3 regions of the Thalassotalea piscium genome follow, and region 3 is predicted to be linked to each of the others. Evidence: predicted binding sites of a transcription regulator. Region 3 holds the regulator's gene; each other region holds the start of a gene.
The links. Region 3 encodes MetJ, which represses methionine synthesis genes. Its sites were predicted from a motif close to TAGACGTCTAGACGTCTA; they were not measured.

Region 1 (4,383 bases), 900 kb from region 3:
AAGAATTATAAAAAGCTTCGGTAGTTTGTCCTGTTAGTGTTCTTCCTGAAGCATCAGTAATTGTGCCTGAGATCATTACCGGCAAACGATAGCCTAACTGCTCAAAAACCACCTCAACAGCGAAAATAGCTGCTTTTGCATTTAAGGTATCAAAAATAGTTTCAAGTAATATGATGTCTGAACCGCCCTCAATTAATGCAAGGGTTGATTCGATATAGGCATCTTTCAACTGATCAAAGGTAATATTGCGAAATGCTGGATCGTTAACATCTGGTGAAATAGAACATGTTCTATTCGTTGGGCCCAACACACCTGCAACAAAACGAGGTTTTTCGGGTGTTTTTGCCGTATATTCATCAGCCGCAGCTTTAGCTATTTTAGCCGCTTCTCTGTTTATTTCAGCACTTAACGACTCCATGTCGTAATCTGCCATAGCAATAGTGGTCGCATTAAACGTATTGGTTTCAATAATATCTGCACCAGCTGCCAAGTATTCACAATGTATATCTCTAATTACCTGTGGCTGAGTTAAGACAAGTAAATCATTATTACCTTTTACGTCGCTATGCCAATCAGCAAAACGTTCACCTCTGTAATCTTGCTCTTCAAATTTATACGCTTGGATCATAGTGCCCATAGCACCATCAAGTATTACTATCTTTTTAGCAAGCTGCTGCTCTAATAAGGAATATGATGTAGATTTTTTCATGTTACTGCTCTTTTGATAGTTTTTTACTTGAAGGATGAATCGCTTGAATATTATTGGCATCCAATTGATAAGGTGTTATTTGATAAACGTAGTAGTTGAGCCAATTGGTAAACAATAAACTGCCATGACTTCGCCATGAGCTTTTAGGATTATTAGAAGGGTCGTTATTAGCGAAATAATTTTCTGGCAATGTGGGTGATAAACTTGAATTTACATCACGCTCATACTCTTCTTTCAGTGTACTTGCGTCATATTCAGGATGCCCAGTTAAATACACTTGCTGCTTATTTTTACTTACCGTTAAGTAAACCCCTGCTTGCGGTGACTCTGCTAATACAGTTAACTCTTCAACCGACTGGTAATCTTCTTTAGTGATATAGCCATAACGAGAATGAGGAACAATAAAGTGCTCATCAAACCCTCGCGTTAGTTCTTCTTTTGGATCGAGTGCTTGGTGTTCATATATACCTGACAATTTTTGCTTTCGAAGGTGTCGATTTAAACCATAATGATGATATAACGCAGCATGTGCAGCCCAACATGAAAACATAGTTGAGGTAACATTACTTTCTGCCCAATCGAATACCTCACAAATTTTATCCCAAAAGGTAACGTCTTGATAATCCAATAAGGCTAAAGGAGCCCCTGTAATGATTAAGCCGTCGTATTGCTTTGTTTTAATATCATCAAATAGGCGATAAAAGTTATCTAAGTGTTCTTGTGGTGTATGTTTTGACTCGTTAGCATGAATACGCACAAACTCAACATTAATTTGTAATGGCGTGTTAGCAAGCATTCGTAATATTTGTACTTCCGTTTCAATTTTATTCGGCATTAAGTTTAGAATTGCAACTTCCATCGGACGAATCTCTTGGCTTGCAGCTCTATGCTCAGACATAACAAAAATATTTTCATTATCAAGCACTTGTAATGCGGGTAATTGATCTGGAATTTTTATAGGCATGTAAGCTCACCTTACTTAATTTATTACGATATGCATGCTGTAAATCGTACAACATTAATTATGAATATAATGTGCCTTGGATTGCTAGATATGTCAACATCTAAACGTATAGACGTCTAAATGAATTTGTTATATCACTATATATTCTGAACTTATGCAAAAGATTACTGAAGAAGAGAATTCCGTAGAAGTGTAGTTTTTAGTGAGTGAAGCCAAAGCTAGTGTGTAAGTACTTTATATTTGACTTGCTCTATATACCGTTTTACGTAGTTTTAACAAGATGTAGGCTCAATAAATTTGCCCTGTTATCGTTTGAGTGATGGCTCTGCTACCGTTTCTGATGAAAGTAACCGCGCTTTACTTTTAGCTCTTTTTTTTCTTTGTTCTTTTTTGCTCGCTAACACTACTGTATTGATAAACTCAGCCGATTTTTTGCTGGGATCATAAGCAACCTCAATGGTTTTACCGTTACATGTAATAGAATCGCCGTTTCGAATCTTTTTACGCTTTTGAACTACAACTTCATTATTTACTAATACATTACCTTCACTGATCATGCTTTTAGCTTCGCCGCCACCGCCAACCATATTGGCTATTTTAAGTAATTTACAAAGTTCTATAGGTTCAACACAAATGTCGAAAATTGAGTGTTCAGACATGAAATACGCCTAATATGTTTAAATAATAATAGTGTTATATTCTAACATATATATGAATATTTTATAATGCAGCTCTTACAGAAGAAGCCTAATAATTCTGATTGCTACTTAACATAATATCACTTCGTATAAGAAAGTGATCTCTTAGCCAAAATTAAAGGTTTAGATGTAAGGCATTGACTGTAGCGAGGGGGTAATTGGTGTAACGGTTCTTGCTGCAGTAATTTATTATTTTAACCCGTAGAAATGCTCACATAGCTAGTGATATTAATGGTATAAATATTAAAATAAAAAAAGCCACCGATAACATCAGTGGCTTTATACATAGTTTAAATTACTGCACAGCGATAACCAGTATTATGACTCAGTGATAACTTCTTCTGCGACAGCTTCAGTCTTTTTAGATAAAAATAATTCTCTTAAACGTGTGTCTAGCTCTTTTGCAATAGCTGGATTTTCTTTAAGGTAGTTAGTTGAATTTGCTTTACCTTGGCCAATTTTGTCGCCTTTGTAGCTATACCAAGCACCGGCTTTTTCAACCATTTTATTCTGTACACCAAGGTCAATTAACTCACCTAAACTGTTAATTCCCTCACCGTAAAGTATTTGAAACTCAACTTGTTTAAAAGGAGGTGCAATTTTATTTTTAACTACTTTTACACGCGTCTCATTACCAATAATTTCATCACCCTGCTTTACAGCACCAATACGACGAATATCTAATCGAACTGAGGCGTAAAACTTAAGTGCGTTACCGCCTGTTGTAGTTTCTGGATTACCAAACATAACACCAATTTTCATACGAATTTGGTTAATGAAAATCATCATAGTGTTCGATTGCTTTAAATTACCGGTAAGCTTACGCATTGCTTGAGACAACATACGCGCTTGAAGCCCCATGTGCGAGTCGCCCATATCACCTTCAATTTCAGCTTTTGGTGTTAGAGCAGCGACAGAGTCGACAACAATTACATCAACAGCACCTGAGCGAGTTAACATGTCACAAATTTCTAATGCTTGTTCACCTGTATCGGGTTGTGAAACAAGTAACTCATTAATATTTACACCAAGTTTTTCAGCATAAATAGGGTCTAACGCATGCTCAGCGTCAACAAAGGCACATACTTTACCGTTGCGTTGTGCTTCTGCGATTACCTCTAATGTTAAGGTGGTTTTACCACTTGATTCTGGTCCATATATCTCTACAATACGACCCATTGGTAATCCGCCTGCGCCTAGTGCAATATCAAGTCCTAGTGAGCCTGTAGAAATGGTCTCGATATCCATGCTACGGTTTTCACCTAGCTTCATAATTGAACCTTTACCAAATTGGCGTTCAATTTGGCTTAACGCAGCAGAGAGTGCCTTTTCTTTATTCTCGTCCATTTCTTGCTCCACATGTAAATACATAAATAAGTCTGATGCAGCAAAGTATACTGTATAGTCGTACAGTATCAAGTTTTTTTATAATTATTTTTCAAACTCTATAACTTTTAATTTTTTTGTAATTTTAACTATATGTAATTTAAGAATTAATTAACAATTAGTAACTTTTAAATATTTTAAGCTAAAAAGTTACTACTGCCAATTTATCACTGTTTTTTTTAATTATATCAGTTGTATTTACGCTTTAACGAAAACTTGTGGGTCTATTACTTATGCTTATGGCATAATTGAGTAATACACTCTTAAATTATCACAAGACAAAATAAGAATTAATGACTACTGCGACCCCAGACTTATCTTCTCATACCCCTATGATGCGCCAATATTTAACGATTAAGGCCGAATTCCCTAACATTCTTGTTTTTTATCGCATGGGCGATTTTTATGAATTGTTTTTTGATGATGCCAAGAAGGCTTCAGACTTATTGGATATATCGCTCACGGCAAGAGGGAAAACAGGCGGTAATGCCATACCAATGGCAGGTGTGCCCTATCACGCTGTTGAAAACTACTTAGCCCGCCTTATTCAACTTGGTGAGTCTGTTGCAATTTGCGAACAAATTGGTGATCCAGCAACAAGTAAAGGCCCAGTTGAGCGTAAGGTG
Region 2 (4,383 bases), 1.8 Mb from region 3:
AAATTAATGTTTTTTATTAATGATTATAATAAGATAGTGGGCATTATCGTCATTTACCATCATAAAGAGTATTTTGTTGTATGAGTCAACACAGTGTGACCATTGAAATTGCTGATCGCAGAATTAAGATTGCTTGCCCGCAAGGACAAGAATCTGCACTGTTGCAAGCGGCCCAAGAGGTAAATGATCGTTTATCACTTGTTAAGCAAAATGCAGGGACAACAAAAACACCTGAACAAAATTTGTTGATGACAGCGTTAAATTTGGCAAACGACTTGTTAAAAAACCAACATCAACACGATCAAGAAAAACTAGCAATGCAAAACCAAATAGATTTATTGCAATCAACAATTAAACAAGCCGTTGGAAACTCCAAGAAAAAAGCCTAGTTCAGTGAAATCATAATTCATTAAAGGCATAAAGGAATAGTTGAATATATAAACAGTCAATACAAAAAAATAGTTAAGCCTTATTACTGTTTATATATTTCATAAAAACATTAAGTCAGTTTTTATCCACTATGCCTAGATAGTAGTCATTCAAGCTTACTTTCAACAATAAACCTTAAGTTTCTTCCCAATATTAGCTATACTGAGCTTAAGTCTTCTGGGATGTTCGTTGTTAGCTATGTCCCTGAGCCGATAAGTTTTACCTTAGGAAACTTATCATTCGCTATTGTGCAAGCCCAGCTCGTACTGGGAAGCCTACGGCAAATGTGCAGTTTCCGCCCTGAACACACGGTGTTCAGGACTAATGTTGACTACGGCATTCTGGAAGGCTTACCTTTCTCTTACTTTCTCTCATATTATTAATTTTATTGATCTTTATACTTTGTTATTATGCTATTAATTACACTAAGTCTGAGATACTTCTTTGTCTGCAATTTATAATAACCACCCTATCGGTATATTTGACTCTGGCGTTGGTGGCTTATCTATTGCTAAGTCTATTTCAGCACTTGTACCTAACGAGTCTTTTATTTATCTCGCAGATTCGCTAAATGCGCCATACGGTAATTTAACTTCACAGCAAATTAAAGAACGTGTAAACAAAATAGCGCAATGGTTTATCAAACAAAATGCAAAGGCAATTGTTATTGCCTGTAATACTGCAACGGTTAATGCTATTGATCAACTTCGCACTCTGGTTAACATACCTATTATTGGTGTTGAACCAGGTATAAAACCTGCAGTTGAAAAAAGCGCTACACATAAAATTGCCATTATGGTCACCCAAGCTACTGCAACAAATGAACGCTTTATAAATTTAGTTAATAGCCATAAACAAAATACTGACGTTATTATTCAAGCCTGTCCTGGGCTAGTTGAAGTAGTAGAGTCTGATAATATAGATAGTGAACACTGCACCAACCTACTTAAACTGTACTTAACCCCTTTAGTAAATGCTAATATTGATACGCTAGTGCTTGGCTGCACCCATTACCCTTTTTTAAGTGATCAAATACAATGTGTAATCGGAGATACCGTAACTTTAGTAGAAACAGCCACGCCTGTTGCTAAGCAATTACAAAGGCAGTTAGCTATGTACCAGTTAAGTGCTCATCCAGATAATGTAGCGCAATTATTATTCTATTCAACGAAAATCAGTGAACAACAAGAAATAATTTTCTCACAATTATGGGAAAAAAAGATAACACTTAAAAAACTAGCCATCTAGTTGATAAATATACTAAAAAGTCAAATAACTCTTAGTTTTACACACTTTTAACTTAAGCCATTTAGACGTCTAGGCGTAAAAAAACTAGCAATCTTCGAAAATCCCGTTAGAATTATCATATTAATATTAAATGAATAATATTTAACTCATTTAATACGCAGTTAGCTTGTTCAGTTGCCATTGCAATTGTGTCAGATAAATTGCTTATCCATTTACATTTATTTTTATAAATATTGAGGTTCTATGTCTAGGTATTATTTTACTTCTGAGTCGGTATCTGAAGGCCATCCAGATAAAATTGCTGACCAAATTTCTGACGCTGTTTTAGACGCTATTATCGCCAAAGACAAAAATGCTCGTGTAGCATGTGAAACAATGGTGAAAACGGGCGTTGCCATTATATCTGGTGAAATTTCTACATCAGCATGGGTTGATTTAGAAGATATAACCCGTAAAGTTATTTGTGATATTGGCTATACCTCATCAGATGTCGGTTTTGATGGTGAAACTTGTGGGATCATGAACTTAATTGGACAGCAGTCACAAGAAATTGCCCAAGGTGTTGACCGCACTGAACCCGAAGAACAAGGTGCTGGCGATCAAGGGCTCATGTTTGGTTATGCAACTAATGAAACAGAAACATTAATGCCTGCGCCAATCTACTATTCTCACCGTTTAGTTGAACGCCAAGCAGAAGCAAGAAAGTCGGGGATCTTACCTTGGTTGCGCCCTGATGCAAAAAGTCAGGTAACCTTTGTCTATGAAAATGGCAAGCCGGTTGCTATTGATACTGTTGTACTTTCAACTCAGCATAACCCTGATATTAAGCAGGAAGATTTACACACTGCGGTAATGGAAAGCATTATTAAACATACGTTACCAGCTGAGTTTCTTACAAAAGACACGAAATACTTTATTAACCCAACAGGGAGTTTTGTAATTGGTGGTCCGGTAGGTGATTGCGGTTTAACAGGTCGTAAAATCATTGTAGATACTTATGGTGGCATGGCTCGACATGGCGGAGGAGCATTTTCAGGTAAAGATCCTTCAAAGGTTGACCGAAGTGCTGCCTATGCTGGTCGTTACGTAGCTAAAAACATTGTTGCAGCGGGGCTTGCTGACCGGTGTGAAATTCAAATATCTTATGCTATTGGTGTCGCTGAGCCTACTTCTATTTCTATTGATACTTTTGGTACCGGTAAAATATCTGAAGAGAAGCTTGTAGAAATAGTGCGTGAACACTTTGATTTGCGCCCTTACGGTATTACTAAGATGTTAGACTTGCTTCACCCTATGTATCGTCAAACTGCCGCATACGGTCACTTTGGGCGTGAACCATACGAAATGACCGTTGGTGAAGACACTTTCACTGCCTTTTCTTGGGAAAAAACAGATAAAGCTAACGCTTTAAGAACTGCTGCTGGCTTATAATAATCGAACAAATAACAATCGAATAAATAAGTTCAACTTCAACAAAAAAACCTCAATCTTGAGGTTTTTTTTGTTTATAAATTCTTAGCTCTTAATATTGTCTAATAATTGCTGAGCTTCAAACTGTTGTTGTGCATCACCGATGCTAACCACATCCATCAAAATAACTTCAGCGTTTTCAATATCGCCAATTTCTATATAAACTTTGGCTAAGTCTAATTTAGCGGCAGCACCATTATCGTCTTCATCATCAACATCTAATTCATTTGTGCCCATAGAGAATTCAGGGAATTCATTCAGGCCAACATCAATATTAGTGCGCTCGTATGGTTCAATTCCATCTGCATCTAAGCTGTCAGATAACAAGGAGTCAACTGAGATAAAATCATCGACATTATCGTTTTCTTCTTGTGTTTCTTCGCCAGATGCTTCGGTTGTAAGATCATCACCAATATCTAGCTCATCGTCTAAATCAAAGCCATCATCCGAAACGTTTGACGTTTCTTCTTCAATATTGGCAAGTAACTCATCAAAGTCTAAATTATCTAAGTCTTGAATATCGTCTAACTCTTTAGTATCTGAACCAGTATCGCTTGCTGCTTCATCTGTAGAGTCTGAAAGTAAATCAGCTAATACGTTGCTATCCGTAAAGTCAGGGGCCAGCTCAATCGGTTCTTCTGATTCCTGAGCGTCTGGTGATAAATCATCGTTTAATAAGTCAGATAATGTTGATTCATCAAAATCATCTGAAATACTTTTTAAGATATCATCATCAACTTTATCAGTATTGTCTGCATCTTGGCTGTCACCAAATATACCCTCACTTGACAGGTCAATAACACTATCAGCAGCATCACTTTCTACTAAATTGAAAACATCGTCTAAGTTGACTTCTGGAAGCTTTGAATCTGGTCCGTCAGCCTCAGCAGGTGTTTCTTTTTTTTCTGTTGATGGATCTAGCAAAGCATTATCAACTTCAGCTAATACATCTTCGATAGCTAAGTTATTATCGGTTTCTGATAAGTCGTCTGCTACAGTATCAGTTTGTTCATCTTCAACTGGATTCTCAGTTGAATTCTCGGCTAAAAGTGCATCAATATCTATATCTGAATCGTCATCAATAGCCTGAGTAATTTCGTCATCAATTTCTTGAGCTAATGTAGTCTCATCCTGTTCATTACTTGATAGAATATCGCTGAAATCTGCTGATAGAAATGGTGCTACGTAATCTTCACTAAAGTTATCAATTAACGCTTTATGATCACTTTCTTCGCT
Region 3 (4,383 bases):
TAGTGATGCTTGTCCGCTTATTCTTCCTTATCACAATGCCTTGGACGCCGCGCGCGAAATAGCACGTGGTAATAAACCAATTGGTACTACTGGCCGTGGTATTGGTCCAGCTTATGAAGATAAAGTGGCTCGTCGTGGCTTACGTGTAGGTGATTTATTTTGCGCAGAGACTTTTGCAATAAAGTTAAAAGAAATTATGGAATACCATAACTTTGTTTTAACAACCTATTACAAAGTTGAGCCGGTTAGTTATGAACAAACATTGTCTGATGCTTTAGAAGTTGGTGAAATCATCAAAGGTATGGTTGCCGATATTCCTGAATTATTAGATCAATCTCGCAAAGCGGGTGAGTCTATTATGTTCGAAGGCGCCCAAGGTACTCTGCTTGATATTGATCACGGAACATACCCTTATGTAACTTCATCAAATACTACGGTAGGCGGTGTAGCCACAGGTTGTGGTTTTGGGCCATTACATTTAGATTATGTTTTAGGTATTACAAAAGCTTATACAACGCGTGTTGGTTCAGGGCCTTTTCCAACTGAACTCAATGATGAGATTGGTGAGCACTTAGGTACTGTTGGTCATGAATTTGGTGCCACTACAGGGCGCGAGCGTCGTTGTGGCTGGTTTGATGCTGTTGCGATGCATCGAGCAGTTCAAGTGAATAGTATTACTGGTTTTTGCTTAACTAAGCTCGATGTTTTAGATGGCTTATCTACCTTAAAAATCTGCATAGGCTATAAAACAGCGAATGGCGATGTAATTACAGTACCACCAACAGCTGCCGAAGGTTACGAAAATGTAACGCCTGTCTATGAAGAAATGCCAGGTTGGAGCGAAAAAACAGTTGGTGCAACGTCTAAAGATAAACTACCTGCGAACGCAATTGCTTATATTAAGCGTATAGAAGAAATTACTGGTGTACCTGTTGATATAATTTCTACAGGTCCTGATAGAAACGAAACGATTATTTTAGTTAATCCATTCGAGTAAAATCAGCAAAAGTTAATTTCTTATAAAAACCAGCGTTTATCGCTGGTTTTTTTATACTTAGTATTTGATATAAACCTAACGAGAAGAACATAATATAGTTATATAGCTGCTAGAAATTGTTTATATGCAAATGCTCTTGATTGCTTCAAGGTAAATGAAATACCATAGCCGTACTTATCATATTAACAATAATAAATTATTATCACTCAACGCATTTAGGAAGAAACATGACTGATTTACGTCAAGAGGCATTAGATTATCACGCATTACCCATTCCAGGAAAAATAAGTGTCGAACTGACGAAACCCGCAGAAACAAGCTACGACCTTTCATTAGCGTATAGCCCCGGTGTTGCTGAGCCTGTTAGAGCAATTGCTGAAAATCCTGACGATGTTTATAAATATACCGGTAAAGGAAATACAGTTGCGGTTGTAACTAATGGCACTGCCATTTTAGGCTTAGGCAATTTAGGTCCTATGGCGGCTAAACCAGTAATGGAAGGTAAGGCGTTACTATTCAAGCGTTTTGCAGGTATTAATTCATTCGATATTGAAGTTAAGCATAAAACAACTGAAGATTTCATTGATACCGTTGCCAACATTGCAGACAGTTTTGGTGGAATTAATCTTGAAGATATAAAAGCGCCTGAATGTTTTATTATCGAGAAAGCACTAATTGAACGTTGTAAGGTACCTGTTTTTCATGATGATCAACATGGCACTGCTATTGTAACTGCAGCTGGTTTACTAAATGCGCTTGATGTACAAGGTAAAAATATTAAAGAAGCTGATATTGTTTGTATGGGCGCAGGCGCGGCTGCAATTGCTTGCATGGACTTGTTGATCAAGTGTGGTGCACAGCGTGAAAAAATATACATGCTAGATACTAAGGGAGTTATTCATACCCGTCGCGATGATCTTAACGAATATAAGCGTTCATTTGCTAATAATACAGACAAACGAACTTTAGAAGATGTGATTGATGGTGCTGATGTTTTTGTAGGTGTTTCAGGGCCTGATGTTTTATCTGCTGAGCATGTGAAAATGATGGCTCCTAAACCAGTGATATTTGCTTGCTCGAATCCAGATCCTGAAATTAAGCCTGAATTAGCATTATCTGCACGCGATGACGTAATTATAGCAACAGGTCGTTCTGATTATCCAAACCAAGTAAATAACGTACTGTGCTTTCCATTTATTTTCCGTGGTGCATTAGATGTAAGAGCAAGAACAATCAACGATGAAATGAAGGTTGCTTGTGTTCATGCTATTCGTGAGTTAGCGAAAGAGCCGGTTCCACAAGAGGTATTGGCGGCCTCAGGTGTTAGCGAATTAACATTTGGTAAAGAATATATAATTCCTAAGCCAATGGACTCACGACTGTGTGGCCGTGTAGCTAGAGCTGTAGCTATTGCTGCAGTAGAATCGGGTGTTGCGGCACTAGACCTACCTGCGAACTACATGAAATAGGTGCTAGCAAATATAAAAAAGCCAACGAATAGTTGGCTTTAATATTTTAATACATCAGAATTAAATTAAACTTCGTCATCATCATATTGCGAAAAGTCGGTAATGCCTTGCTCAGTTAGTATTTTTCTCACACTTGCAGGCAACTTCTCTAAGTTATCTTTCGCTAAGTCGTGATCGTCAGGTAAGGGTTGGCCAGTAAAAGCGTGTAAAAAAGCTTCACATAATAATTCACTGTTTGTAGCATGCCTTAAATTATTAATTTGGCGGCGCGTTCGCTCATCGGTAAGTACCTTGAGTACACGCAACGGAATGGAAACAGTGATCTTTTTAACTTGCTCACTTTTTTTTCCGTGTTCTGCGTATGGATTAATGTACTCGCCATTCCACTTTGCCATGAAGTTTCCTCTGATTTAATTTGTAATATATTTTTTATAATGGCGCTCGCACTAGTCAAACAGAGAGTAATGATGTTTGTACTAATTGAAAGCCCATAGAAATTCTAAGTATGATTTTACTGCTTGTGAGCTATGAGTCAACTATGAATGTGTAGAAGTGTAGATGTCTAAAAGTTCTTGACCGGAATATTGAAACCGTTTAGAGTTGTAGACGTCCAAACATCCATTTGAAATTGACTCTTTAGGTAAGCTCATGTCTGATAAAAAAAATGCCACTATTGCCGTTCGTGGTGGCATTAATACCGACAAACATCATGGTGCTGTTGTAGCGCCAATACATTTATCAAGCACCTATTCGCTAAAGGGACTTAACGATAAGCGTCAATTTGATTATTCTCGTACCGGTAATCCAACAAGATCAACTTTTGGCCAAGCTATAGCAGACCTAGAAAAAGGTGCGGTTGGTGTAGTCACCAGTACTGGTATGGCTGCCGTTCATCTTATTTGCCAATTACTGTCAGTTAACGACACTATCGTTATACCGCATGATTGTTATGGTGGTAGTTATCGATTATTTACTCATTTAGCTAAACGCGGCCAATTTAAATTGATTATTGTTGACCAAGATGATGAGCAAGCTTTACAACAAGCATTAGATCAAAAGCCGAAATTAGTCTTGATAGAAACACCAAGTAACCCACTGTTACGTATTGTTGATATTTCAAAAATTTGCCAAAAAAGCCATCAGGCGGGTGCTTTAGTTGCTGTTGATAATACTTTTTTATCGCCAATTTTACAGCAACCATTAACGCTAGGTGCTGATATCGTTTTTCACTCAACCACTAAATACATCAATGGTCATAGCGATGTTGTTGGCGGCGTATTAGTGACTAAAGATGTTGCCATTGGTGAAGAGCTAGCTTGGTGGGCTAATTGTATTGGTATTACGGGGTCGGCTTTTGATAGCTACCTAGCACTACGTGGTTTAAAAACGCTCCCTGTAAGAATAAAACAACACCAAGCCAATGCCGACCAAGTTGCTGCATTTTTACAAGAAAATACAGCTATTGAAAAGGTATACTACCCAGGGTTTATCACGCACCCAAATCATAATGTAGCTAAAAAACAGCAAGAGAGTGCGGGTGGCATGCTAAGTTTTGAAATAAAAGGTGGGATTGCGGCGGTTGAAAAATTATTTGCTAACTTAACCTTATTTACACTGGCGCAGTCGTTAGGAGGAGTTGAGAGTTTAATTAGCCATCCTTCCACTATGACTCACGCTAGTATGGAGCATTCGGCACAAATTGAAGCCGGTATTACTGAGTCATTAGTGCGTATTTCTGTAGGTATTGAAGACATTGACGATATTATTGCTGATTTAGCACAAGGGCTCGTTGCTAGTCAGCGACAGTAGTTTAATTGATTTTAGAAGTGTAACTCTTATTATGGAACAGTCATCAAATGCTGTCGCGTTAAGCGCAGAAAATAACCAATTAGCAAAACAAGCAGTACAAGTTCATAA

Region 1: a site for MetJ is predicted at 1,775-1,792, ahead of metA (homoserine O-acetyltransferase MetA). Genes of this name have one in related genera too.
Region 2: a site for MetJ is predicted at 1,740-1,757, ahead of metK (methionine adenosyltransferase). Genes of this name have one in related genera too.

Annotation. Positions count from the first base shown of each region.
Region 1 covers NZ_AP027362.1:2,624,382-2,628,764, forward strand. Annotated here, with positions in the region: gene metH (methionine synthase) at 1-709, opposite strand, end outside; gene metA (homoserine O-acetyltransferase MetA) at 711-1,673, opposite strand; gene QUD79_RS11515 (RNA-binding S4 domain-containing protein) at 1,979-2,332, opposite strand; gene recA (recombinase RecA) at 2,690-3,718, opposite strand; gene mutS (DNA mismatch repair protein MutS) at 4,051-4,383, shown strand, end outside.
Region 2 covers NZ_AP027362.1:1,378,207-1,382,589, reverse strand. Annotated here, with positions in the region: gene QUD79_RS05995 (cell division protein ZapA) at 81-389, shown strand; RNA gene ssrS (6S RNA) at 601-781, shown strand; gene murI (glutamate racemase) at 874-1,677, shown strand; gene metK (methionine adenosyltransferase) at 1,921-3,108, shown strand; gene QUD79_RS05975 (FimV/HubP family polar landmark protein) at 3,193-4,383, opposite strand, start outside.
Region 3 covers NZ_AP027362.1:3,527,835-3,532,217, reverse strand. Annotated here, with positions in the region: gene QUD79_RS15745 (adenylosuccinate synthase) at 1-997, shown strand, start outside; gene QUD79_RS15740 (malic enzyme-like NAD(P)-binding protein) at 1,225-2,466, shown strand; gene metJ (met regulon transcriptional regulator MetJ) at 2,532-2,861, opposite strand; gene metB (cystathionine gamma-synthase) at 3,115-4,275, shown strand; gene metL (bifunctional aspartate kinase/homoserine dehydrogenase II) at 4,307-4,383, shown strand, end outside.